One region of the Pusillimonas sp. SM2304 genome, then DNA from elsewhere that is predicted to be linked to it. Evidence: predicted binding sites of a transcription regulator. Region 1 holds the regulator's gene; the other holds the start of a gene.
The links. Region 1 encodes LexA, which represses DNA repair genes until DNA is damaged. Its sites were predicted from a motif close to ACTGTATNNNNATACAGT; they were not measured.
Positions count from the first base shown of each region.

Region 1 (4,921 bases):
TTCGGATACTCGATGAAGCCGGGCGCAGGTGCGTTCATACTGGACACTTTCAGGGTAAACCCCTTATTATCACACTATTGCTACCTCTTTCTCTACCTACCTTCATACTCCCCAAATGAAATCTCTCTTCGAATCCGTCGAGCTCGCTCCGCGCGACCCCATTCTTGGCCTGAACGAACAATATAACGCCGACACCCGCGCGGGCAAGGTCAATCTGGGGGTCGGCGTGTACTACGACGACGAAGGGCGCATTCCTTTGCTTGACGCGGTCAGCAAAGCCGAAGTCGCGCGCATCGAAGCGCATGCCGCGCGCGGATACCTGCCCATCGAAGGCATCCCGGGGTACAACAAAGGCGCGCAGACTTTGCTGCTCGGACACGACTCGCCCCTGGTGTCCGGCGGCCGCGTCCTGACCGCCCAGGCCCTGGGGGGCACCGGCGCGCTCAAGATCGGCGCCGACTTCCTGAAGCAGATCCTGCCAGACTCCAAGGTGCTCATCAGCGACCCCAGCTGGGAAAACCACCGCGCCCTGTTCGAGCGCGCCCGATTCCAGGTCGAGACCTACCCCTACTACGACGCGGCCAGCCATGGCCTGAACTTCGACGCCATGCTGGCCTGCTTCCAGGCCCTGCCCGAGCAGACCATCGTCGTCCTGCACGCATGCTGCCACAACCCCACCGGCGTGGACCCTAGCTTCGAGCAATGGCAGCAGATCGTCCAGGTCGTCAAAGACAGAAACCTGGTGCCCTTCCTGGACATCGCCTACCAGGGTTTTGGCGAAGGCCTGGAAGAAGACGCCGCCGTGGTGCGCCTGTTCGCCCAGCACGACCTCACCATGTTCATCAGTTCGTCTTTCTCCAAGTCGTTCTCGCTGTACGGCGAACGGGTCGGCGCCCTGACCCTGGTCTCGTCCAGCAAGGAAGAAAGCGGGCGCGTGCTCAGCCAGCTCAAGCGCGTCATTCGCACCAACTACTCCAACCCGCCCACGCACGGCGGCACAGTGGTCTCCACGGTACTCAATACCCCCGAGCTCTACACCCTGTGGACCACTGAACTGGCGGCCATGCGCGACCGCATCCGCACCATGCGCGTGCAACTGGTCGAAAAACTCAAGGCCCACGGCGTCACGCAGAATTTCGATTTCGTGCTGGCCCAGCGCGGCATGTTCTCGTATTCCGGCCTGACGGCGGCCCAAGTGGACCAACTGCGGGAAGAACATGGCGTGTACGCAGTCAGCAGCGGCCGCATCTGCGTGGCGGCGCTCAATAGCCGCAATATCGATTACGTGGCCGCGTCCATCGCCAAAGTCCTGGCCTAAGCAAGCGCCCGCCTTCCTGGCGGGCATCGCCTGTTTGCCTATCCCCGCGTGCACAGGCTTGATCTTTCCCCTGAAATACTGCAAAATCCAGACTGTATATAAATACAGTCTGGATCGTCATGGCCGTCAAGCTTACCGAGCGTCAGCAGCAAATACTCGAACTCATCCGCAGCGAAATCACCCGCACGGGCTTCCCGCCCACCCGGGCTGAAATCGCCCGCGCCCTGGGTTTCAAATCGGCCAATGCCGCCGAAGACCACCTGAAGGCCCTGGCTCGAAAAGGCGCCATCGAACTCACCGCGGGCGCCTCGCGCGGCATACGGCTTACCGGCGGCAGCCTGGCCGGCGCGCAGCACGCAGGCTCCCTGCTGGGCCGCGCCTCGTCGGCGGTCACACAGCTCATGGTGCCTTTGGTCGGCCGCGTGGCGGCGGGCAACCCCATACTCGCAGCGGAACACGTCGAGCGCGAAGTCGGCATCGAACTCGCCCTGTTCAGCCAGACGCCCGATTATCTGCTGCGTGTGCGCGGCCTCAGCATGCGCGACGCCGGCATCCTCGACGGCGACCTGCTGGCCGTCAAAAAATCGCCCGATGCCCGCAATGGCCAGATCGTGGTCGCCCGTATCGGCGAAGACGTCACGGTCAAACGCTTTGCCCGCGCCGGCAAGCGCATCGAGCTCCTGCCTGAAAACCCCGACTTCCAGCCCATCATCGTCACCGCTGACGACGAGTTCTCCATCGAAGGCATCGCCGTCGGCCTCATCCGGAACACGCCCTTGCACTAGGCGTGCTTCAGCCGGCCTCACACGCCGGTTTCGCGTATCGGCACCTGCCACGCGCCCAACATTACGAAACGGTAAGGAGACCGTAATGTTGGGCGCCTTTGCTTTTGACTAAGATTCAAGGGGTGCCCAGTACGCAGGCCGCTTTGGCCTGGAAGGAGTTTGAAGCATGGGGGATATTCACATCAATCCAGGCCTCGATCAGGATAAGCGGATTTTCAGGACGGTCAGCTTCTATGATCTGATCGACCTGATGACATTCAGTCAAATGACCTTTGGCCGTGCGGACCCGTTCCGGCTTGGAATCCAGCGCTACCCGCATCGGGAAGCAGCAGACAGCACCGACGATGCGGCCAGCCTGCGGTTTCAATCCTGGGCGATGCTGGACCATGAGCATGCCATTGACTGGTGGCCGGATGAGCCCGCTGAACCATCGATCTATCTGATTTCAAGCATCAGCGCCCTGTCGGCATCCTTGATTCCATGCGAAGGCACCGATGTATTTATCGAACAGACATGCCGCGTCATCCCGCTGCCCGGCACACCAAGGCCCCCGCAGTCCACCGTGCTGCCCCTGCTCGAGGACGAGACGCTGCTTGTCATCGTGAACGCCCAGGGCGACGCCTATCAGGGCGATCCCAGGCATAATCCCATGCGGCTTCTTGTCGACCTGCGAACATTGCTGCTGGGCGTCGTTGTGTCCCCCAGGGCTTCGATCCGGTTTGTGGAGCTTATCTCGCAAATCGTTCAGCGCACCACGCATGCCTATGTGTCGCGCGCCAACCGGCCTATAGATATCGAGCACAATTGCCTGGACATGCCCCGCATGCGGCATGCGTAAGGCATGCGGCAACACAAAGCGCATTCAGAAAAACAGGCCAGGCCCTGATCGATCAGGGCCTGGCCTGGGACAAACTGCCAGTGAACCCGCCATGACGGCGGGTTCATCAACTGCGCGTCATCAATGCTTCATGACGCCTTCTTGCGCTTCAGCGGGCTTGGCATTGGCCACCGCCTCGGCGGCCAGCCGCGCCACTTCCTCGTCTGACAGCGGCGTGGGCATGTTCTGCAAGGCGACTTCCAGCACCCGGTCTATCCAGCGCACCGGAATGATCTCCAGGTGATTCTTGACGTTGTCGGGGATATCGGCCAGATCCTTCACGTTTTCCTCGGGGATCATCACCACTTTGATGCCGCCGCGATGCGCCGCCAGCAGCTTTTCCTTCAAGCCGCCGATACCCAGCACTTCGCCGCGCAGCGTGATTTCACCGGTCATCGCGACATCGGCCCGCACGGGAATGCCCGTAAGCGCCGAGACCATGGCCGTGGTGATTGCAATGCCCGCCGAAGGGCCGTCTTTAGGCGTCGCCCCTTCCGGAAAGTGCACGTGCAGGTCGCGTTTTTCAAAAGCCGTGTTCGGAATACCCCATTTCTGGGCACGAGCGCGCACCACGGTACGCGCCGCTTCCACCGACTCTTTCATGACATCGCCCAGTGAGCCGGTACGCAGTACCACGCCCTTTCCGGGCATGTCCGCCACTTCGATGGTCAGCAGGTCGCCGCCCACTTCCGTCCAGGCCAGGCCGGTGACTTGGCCGATCTTGTTTTCTTTCTCGGCCATGCCGAAATTGAAACGCCGCACACCCAGGAAGTCGCTGAGGTTGTCGGAGGTGACTGTGACACGCTCCACATTCTGCGCGGACTGCGCCGTCTTGCGGCCGCGCGTGCGCACCGATGGGTTGGTAGCCAGCAGCTTCTTGACCACCTTGCGGCAGATCTTGCTGATTTCACGCTCGAGCGCCCGGACACCCGCTTCACGCGTGTAATAACGCACGATGTCGCGTACCGCCGACTCTTCAATGGTGACTTCGCCCTCTTGCACGCCGTTGTTCTTCATGAGCTTGGGCAGCAAGTGGTCGAAAGCGATATGCACCTTCTCGTCTTCGGTGTAACCCGACAGGCGAATGACCTCCATCCGGTCCAGCAGGGCAGGCGGAATGTTCAGCGTATTGCTGGTGGCCACGAACATGACATCGGACAGATCGAAATCGACCTCGATGTAGTGGTCCTGGAATGTGTGGTTCTGTTCGGGATCGAGCACCTCGAGCAGGGCCGAGGACGGGTCGCCACGGAAATCCGCACCCATCTTGTCGATCTCGTCGAGCAGGAACAAGGGGTTGCGCACAGAGACCTTGGCCATGTTCTGCAGAATCTTGCCCGGCATCGAACCGATATAGGTACGGCGGTGGCCGCGGATCTCGGCCTCGTCGCGCACGCCGCCCAGCGCCATGCGCACGAACTTGCGGTTCGTGGCGCGGGCAATGGATTGGCCCAGCGAGGTCTTGCCCACGCCGGGAGGGCCGACCAGGCACAGGATGGGCGCTTTGAGCTTGTCGACCCGCTGCTGGACAGCCAGGTATTCGATAATGCGCTCTTTGACCTTTTCCAGGCCATAGTGGTCGGCATCCAGCACGCCTTCCGCATTCGAAATGGAGTTGTTGATGCGGCTTTTCTTGCGCCACGGCAGGCCGATCAGCGTATCGATGTAATTGCGCACCACGGTGGCTTCCGCCGACATGGGCGACATCAGCTTGAGCTTCTTGAGCTCCGCGTCGGCCTTTTTCTGGGCTTCCTTGGGCAGTTGCGCTGCCGTGATCTTCTTTTCGAGCTCTTCGATGTCTGCGCCTTCTTCGCCTTCGCCCAGCTCTTTCTGTATGGCCTTGACCTGCTCATTCAGATAGTAATCGCGCTGGCTTTTTTCCATCTGCTTCTTGACGCGGCCACGAATGCGCTTCTCGACCTGAAGGATGTCGATTTCGGA
Region 1 is NZ_JAVLUJ010000002.1:818,342-823,262, reverse strand. Features, by position in the region: gene uvrB (excinuclease ABC subunit UvrB) at 1-38, opposite strand, end outside; gene RE432_RS12905 (amino acid aminotransferase) at 116-1,318, shown strand; gene lexA (transcriptional repressor LexA) at 1,438-2,103, shown strand; gene RE432_RS12895 (hypothetical protein) at 2,270-2,941, shown strand; gene lon (endopeptidase La) at 3,062-4,921, opposite strand, start outside.

Region 2 (4,921 bases), 330 kb from region 1:
CGGCGGCCAGGTGGCCATGTCCTTCGATACCGTCACGCCCGTGCTGCCGCACATCCAGGCCGGCAAGCTGCGCGCCCTGGCCGTCACCACGGCCAAGCGTTCATCGGCGCTGCCCGATACGCCGACCCTGAACGAATCGGGCATGCACGACTTCGACCTGGGCACCTGGTTTGGCATGCTCGCCCCGGCGGGCACCCCGGCCGATGTGCTGGACAAGCTGAACACCGAAATGGTCAAGATCATCAAGTCGGACAGCTTCCGCGACAAAATGTCCAAGATCGGCGCCGAAACCATCGGAAACTCGCGCGACGAGATGGCCGCCCAGATCGACAACGATACCAAGCGCTTCGCCGAGGTCATCAAAAAGGCCAACATTACCGTCAATTGAAGCCGCTGGTATTCATCCCCGGGCCAGGGGGATGGCCCCGGATAGAGGCATCACGTTAAAAAAAGGCCGTCCCGCTTGATTGCTGGGCCGGCCTTTTACTGTTTTTATGCACAGTAAAAAATCCATTGTTCCGCCAGCTTATGCCGGAGAGTTAAAAAAAAACTTAAAAGAATGTTGTAACTACCTAATATAACGCTGTTTTTTTCTGCTACTATCTGACAAATCAAAAATACGTTGATGGGTCGGCCATGCCTTCTACCTGGAATCCACCACGCTTTCGCTTCCTGCCGCAGGCTGTCGTGCCTGTCTTTGCGCTGGCCGTCAGCCTTGGCCTGCCTGCGCAGGCCAGCTCGCTTCATGCAGAGCAGTCCGCCAAGACCGCGCAGCAAACCCGTATCGTCAAGCGCCAGAACCTGCGGCCCGTCAACTATGCCAACTCGTCCTCCTCGGGCGCTCAGGTCCGGGTAGGCGTACGCAATCCGAACCGCGACGACATCGTGGTGCACCGCCCTTCGGCGGAAGCTGACCGGATCCAGCCGCTGACCGACCAGGCCGCCCTGCGCTCCGAAGTCGCCTTTGTGCAAGACCTGGAAAGCGCCGACGTCCTGTACGACAAAAACAGCGACGAAGTACGCCCCATTGCGTCCATTTCCAAGCTCATGACCGCCCTGGTCGTGGCCGAGGCAGACCTGCCCATGGACGAAATGCTGACTATATCCAGCGCCGATGTCGATCGCCTGCGCTATTCGCGCTCGCGCCTGCCCGTCGGCACAGAACTTAGCCGGGCCGACATGCTGCACCTGGCCTTGATGTCCTCGGAAAACCGGGCGGCCCATGCACTGGGCCGCTATTACCCGGGCGGCATGCCCGCCTTTGTGCGCGCCATGAACGACAAGGCGCGCGCCCTGGGCATGCGCAACACCCATTTTGTCGAGCCCACCGGCCTGTCCAGCGACAACGTGTCCACCCCCAGGGACCTGGTCAAGCTGTTGCGGGCCACCAGCCAACAGCCCCTGATCCACCGCTATACCACCGACGACAAGTATGAAGTCACGGTGGGGCGCGGCCGCCAGTTGGTATTCAACAATACCAACCGCCTGGTCAGAAACGCCAAATGGGATATCAAGGTCTCCAAAACAGGCTTCATCAATGAAGCGGGCGAATGCCTGGTCATGCTCACCCGCATCGACCAGCGCGATGTGGCCATCGTTCTGCTCAATTCCACCGGCCGCTATTCACGTATCGGCGATGCCGTACGCATTCGCACGCTGGTCGAAAACGACAACAGCCTGGCCATGCTTTGAATGTGCATTGCTTACCTGGCCATTTCCGCACATCCCGATTGGCCTTTGTTCATTGCGGCCAATCGCGACGAATTCCATGACCGCCCCTGCCTGCCCGCCGCGCCGTGGCCGGCGCATCCTGATGTCATTGCGGGCATAGACTGCCAGGCGCAGGGAAGCTGGCTGGGCCTGACACGGCAAGGGCGCTTCGCGCTGGTCACCAATTATCGCGACCCATCCCGCGTCCTCGCCAACGCGCCTTCGCGCGGACACTTGGTCAGCCAATACCTGACCGGAGACGAATCACCCGAAGCGTATGCCCGCCGTGTTCATGACGCAGGCGCCGCCTATAACGGATTCAACCTGATTGTCGGCGACCTGGGCCTAGCCTGCTATACCGGCAATCGCGATGGCCGGCCCGGGCCGACGCACCTGGCGCCAGGCCGCTACATTATGTCGAACCACCTGCTGGATACACCCTGGCCCAAGGCCCAGCGCCTGCGTCTGGCGCTGGATGTCTTTCCGCTGGAGCAACTGGACGCATCGCTGGCGCCGATTTTCGACATCCTTAAAGACGGCACGCCCGCACAGGATCATGACTTGCCCGATACGGGCCTGCCGCTGGCGCGCGAGCGGCTGCTGAGCAGTCCGTTCATTGTCAGCCCCAGCTACGGCACACGCTGTTCGACGGTCATTGCGGTGCATGCCAGCGGACGCGCGATCTTCAGCGAAATCAGCTACGATCCCGCCGGCATGCCCACCCGGCGGCATGACTGGCCGTTTCAGATCAAGCCAGCCCTGGCACCGCATACCGGCTGATCAGTGCAGCGTTCTGCCTGCCTGGATGGGCAGGGACGGCGGCGCCGCGTTGTGCGGGTCGCGCGCCTGCGCTTCCAGGGCGCCGAGCGCGGCTTCCCAATTACGCAAGGGAACACATGTCTGCAGGCGTACAACCGCCTGCTTGATCAGGGCGTCATGCAGCTCATGCCCTATCCGCGAGGCGACATCAAGGGTGGCATCGCCCTGCAGCTCGCCCAGGCGAACCAAGGTCGACTCGACCTCGTCGACCGACACTTGCTGGTCGCCGGCCCCATGAAAAAAATGCAGCATTGTGGCGGGCGGCGCATCGGCGGGCGGTTTGGCATACAAGCCGGAAAAGGCCAGGACACGGCCAGCCAGATCCGGCTGGGCATGACAGGCCTCGAGCGCCATGGAAGCGCCCTGGGAGAATCCCGCCAGCGCGGTTTGCTGCCCCGATAGCTGGTATTTTTCCTGGATTTGGCGGATCAGCCGGATCAGTTCCGGCAGCTTTTGCGCGACCCGGCCGGCATAATTGGCTTGATCCAGGCCAACGGGGTCGACCCAATAATAGCTTGCCGCATCATCGCCCCCGGTGGCCGAACCCTTGGAGTCCGCCGGCTCGAAAGCGTAAGGCAGGACCACCAGCGACAGCGGAAATGCCTGTTTCAAGGCATCGGCCAAGGGCATTAACTGTTCGGGGCCGGCAGACTCCCCATGCAGCAGGACGAACAGCAACTGCGGCTTACCTTGCCTGGGTACAAAAACAAAAGGATCGGGAAAATCGGGCTTGGTGGCCATGCGGTACGGACTCTCGGATAAACCTGGCTTATATGTGGAAAATTGTACGCCAGATAGGCAGCCGAATAAATTTTGCGCTATATTGACTGTGTATTTATACAGTATTAACCAGGTTTTTTTCATATGGCTGTTGCCGTCCGTCCCGCTTGCCTGCAGCACCCCGAACGCATACATCCTGCGGTCTGGCGGGCCACCCAATTGGCCTGCTCAAGCCGCAGCGCTATTTCAACGGGGTTTGCCGCGCTGGATGCCGAGCTTCCGGGCCGGGGCTGGCCCCCGGGCGCGCTGATTGAGCTCATGCCCAGTCAGCCGGGCATAGGCGAAATCTTTCTGCTGCAGCCGGCCCTGGCCCGGCTGGATGCCGAACGCAGCATTGCCTTGGTTCATCCGCCTTATATCCCCTATTTTCATTGCTGGAAGAACTGGCGGCTTGAAAACCACCGTTTGCTGTGCATCCACCCGCAAAGCGCCAGCGACGCCTTGTGGGCAACCGAGCAAATCCTTAAGCACAATGCCTGCGCGGCCGTAGTATGCTGGGCGAGCCATGTTCGCCTGGCCGCCTTGCGGCGCCTGCACCTGATCGCCCAGCAAGCCGATGCCTTGTTCGTTTTGCTGCGTCCGCAAGCCGCAGCGCAGCAAGCCAGCGCCGCGCCTCTGCGCCTGCGCCTGACGCCTTGTCCCCAAGGCATCAAGGCCCACATTGTCAAACGCCGCGGGCCCTGCTCCGCCAAGCCGGTGCTCATTACCTTTCCTTCTGCGCAGGCCAAGCCCAGCGCGCTTCCACACCATGTCCCTCTGGATCAGCCTGTATCTGCCCACGCTCAGCCTGGACGTCTGTTTTCCGCAGTGGCCGATTGACCCCCGTCCGGCTGCCGTCCTGCAACAAGACCGGGTATGCGCCTGCACGCCCGCCGCGCAGGCCCAAGGCGTCCGGCCCGGCATGCGGTCAAGCACGCTGCGGGGCCTGGTTCCCGGCATCGAACTGGCGGCCGACCGTCCCGCCGCCAGGCAACAGCATCTGCATGACACGGCATTGGGCCTGTTGCAGTACACCCCCAATGTGGCTTTTTTTGAAGCGCAATCCATCGTGCTCGAGGTCAGCGCCAGCCTTGATCTGTTCAAAGGGCCGCGCACGCTGCTGCGCCGCATACGCCTGACGCTGCAAAGCATGGGGGTGAACGCCCGCAGCGGCATGGCGCCCACGGCGCTGGGCGCCTGGATTCTGGCCAGCCAGACGTCCAGCGCGCAGCGCCACTGCCTTGGCCTGCATACCCTGCGCCGCCGCCTTGACCTTTTTCCCCCGCAGGCGCTGCCCGCCGCCCGTCCTTATGCCGCCTGGCTGGACGGCATCGGATGCCGCAGCTTGTCACAACTGCGCGGCCTGCCCAGGGCAGGCTTGCAGCAGCGCAGCAGTCCCCTGCTGGTGCAGGAACTGGATGCGGCCTACGGCGCCAGCGCTTATGGCTTCAACTGGTTCCAGGCGCCCGATGTCTTTTCGCAACGCATCGACCTGATCGAGCGCCTGGAGCACAGCCATGCGGTGCTGGCCTTTTCCAGACGGCTCATAGAACAGTTATGCGGCTGGCTGCAGGCGCGCCACCGCGCCACCCAGGTGCTTGAATTTCTTCTGCATCACGAGAAAGGCCGCCAT
Region 2 is NZ_JAVLUJ010000002.1:1,145,903-1,150,823, forward strand. Features, by position in the region: gene RE432_RS14385 (tripartite tricarboxylate transporter substrate binding protein) at 1-388, shown strand, start outside; gene pbpG (D-alanyl-D-alanine endopeptidase) at 637-1,692, shown strand; gene RE432_RS14395 (NRDE family protein) at 1,693-2,490, shown strand; gene ypfH (esterase) at 2,491-3,270, opposite strand; gene imuA (translesion DNA synthesis-associated protein ImuA) at 3,394-4,128, shown strand; gene RE432_RS14410 (DNA polymerase Y family protein) at 4,058-4,921, shown strand, end outside.
Region 2: imuA (translesion DNA synthesis-associated protein ImuA) is a predicted target of LexA. The motif match lies at 3,356-3,373, and genes of this name have one in related genera.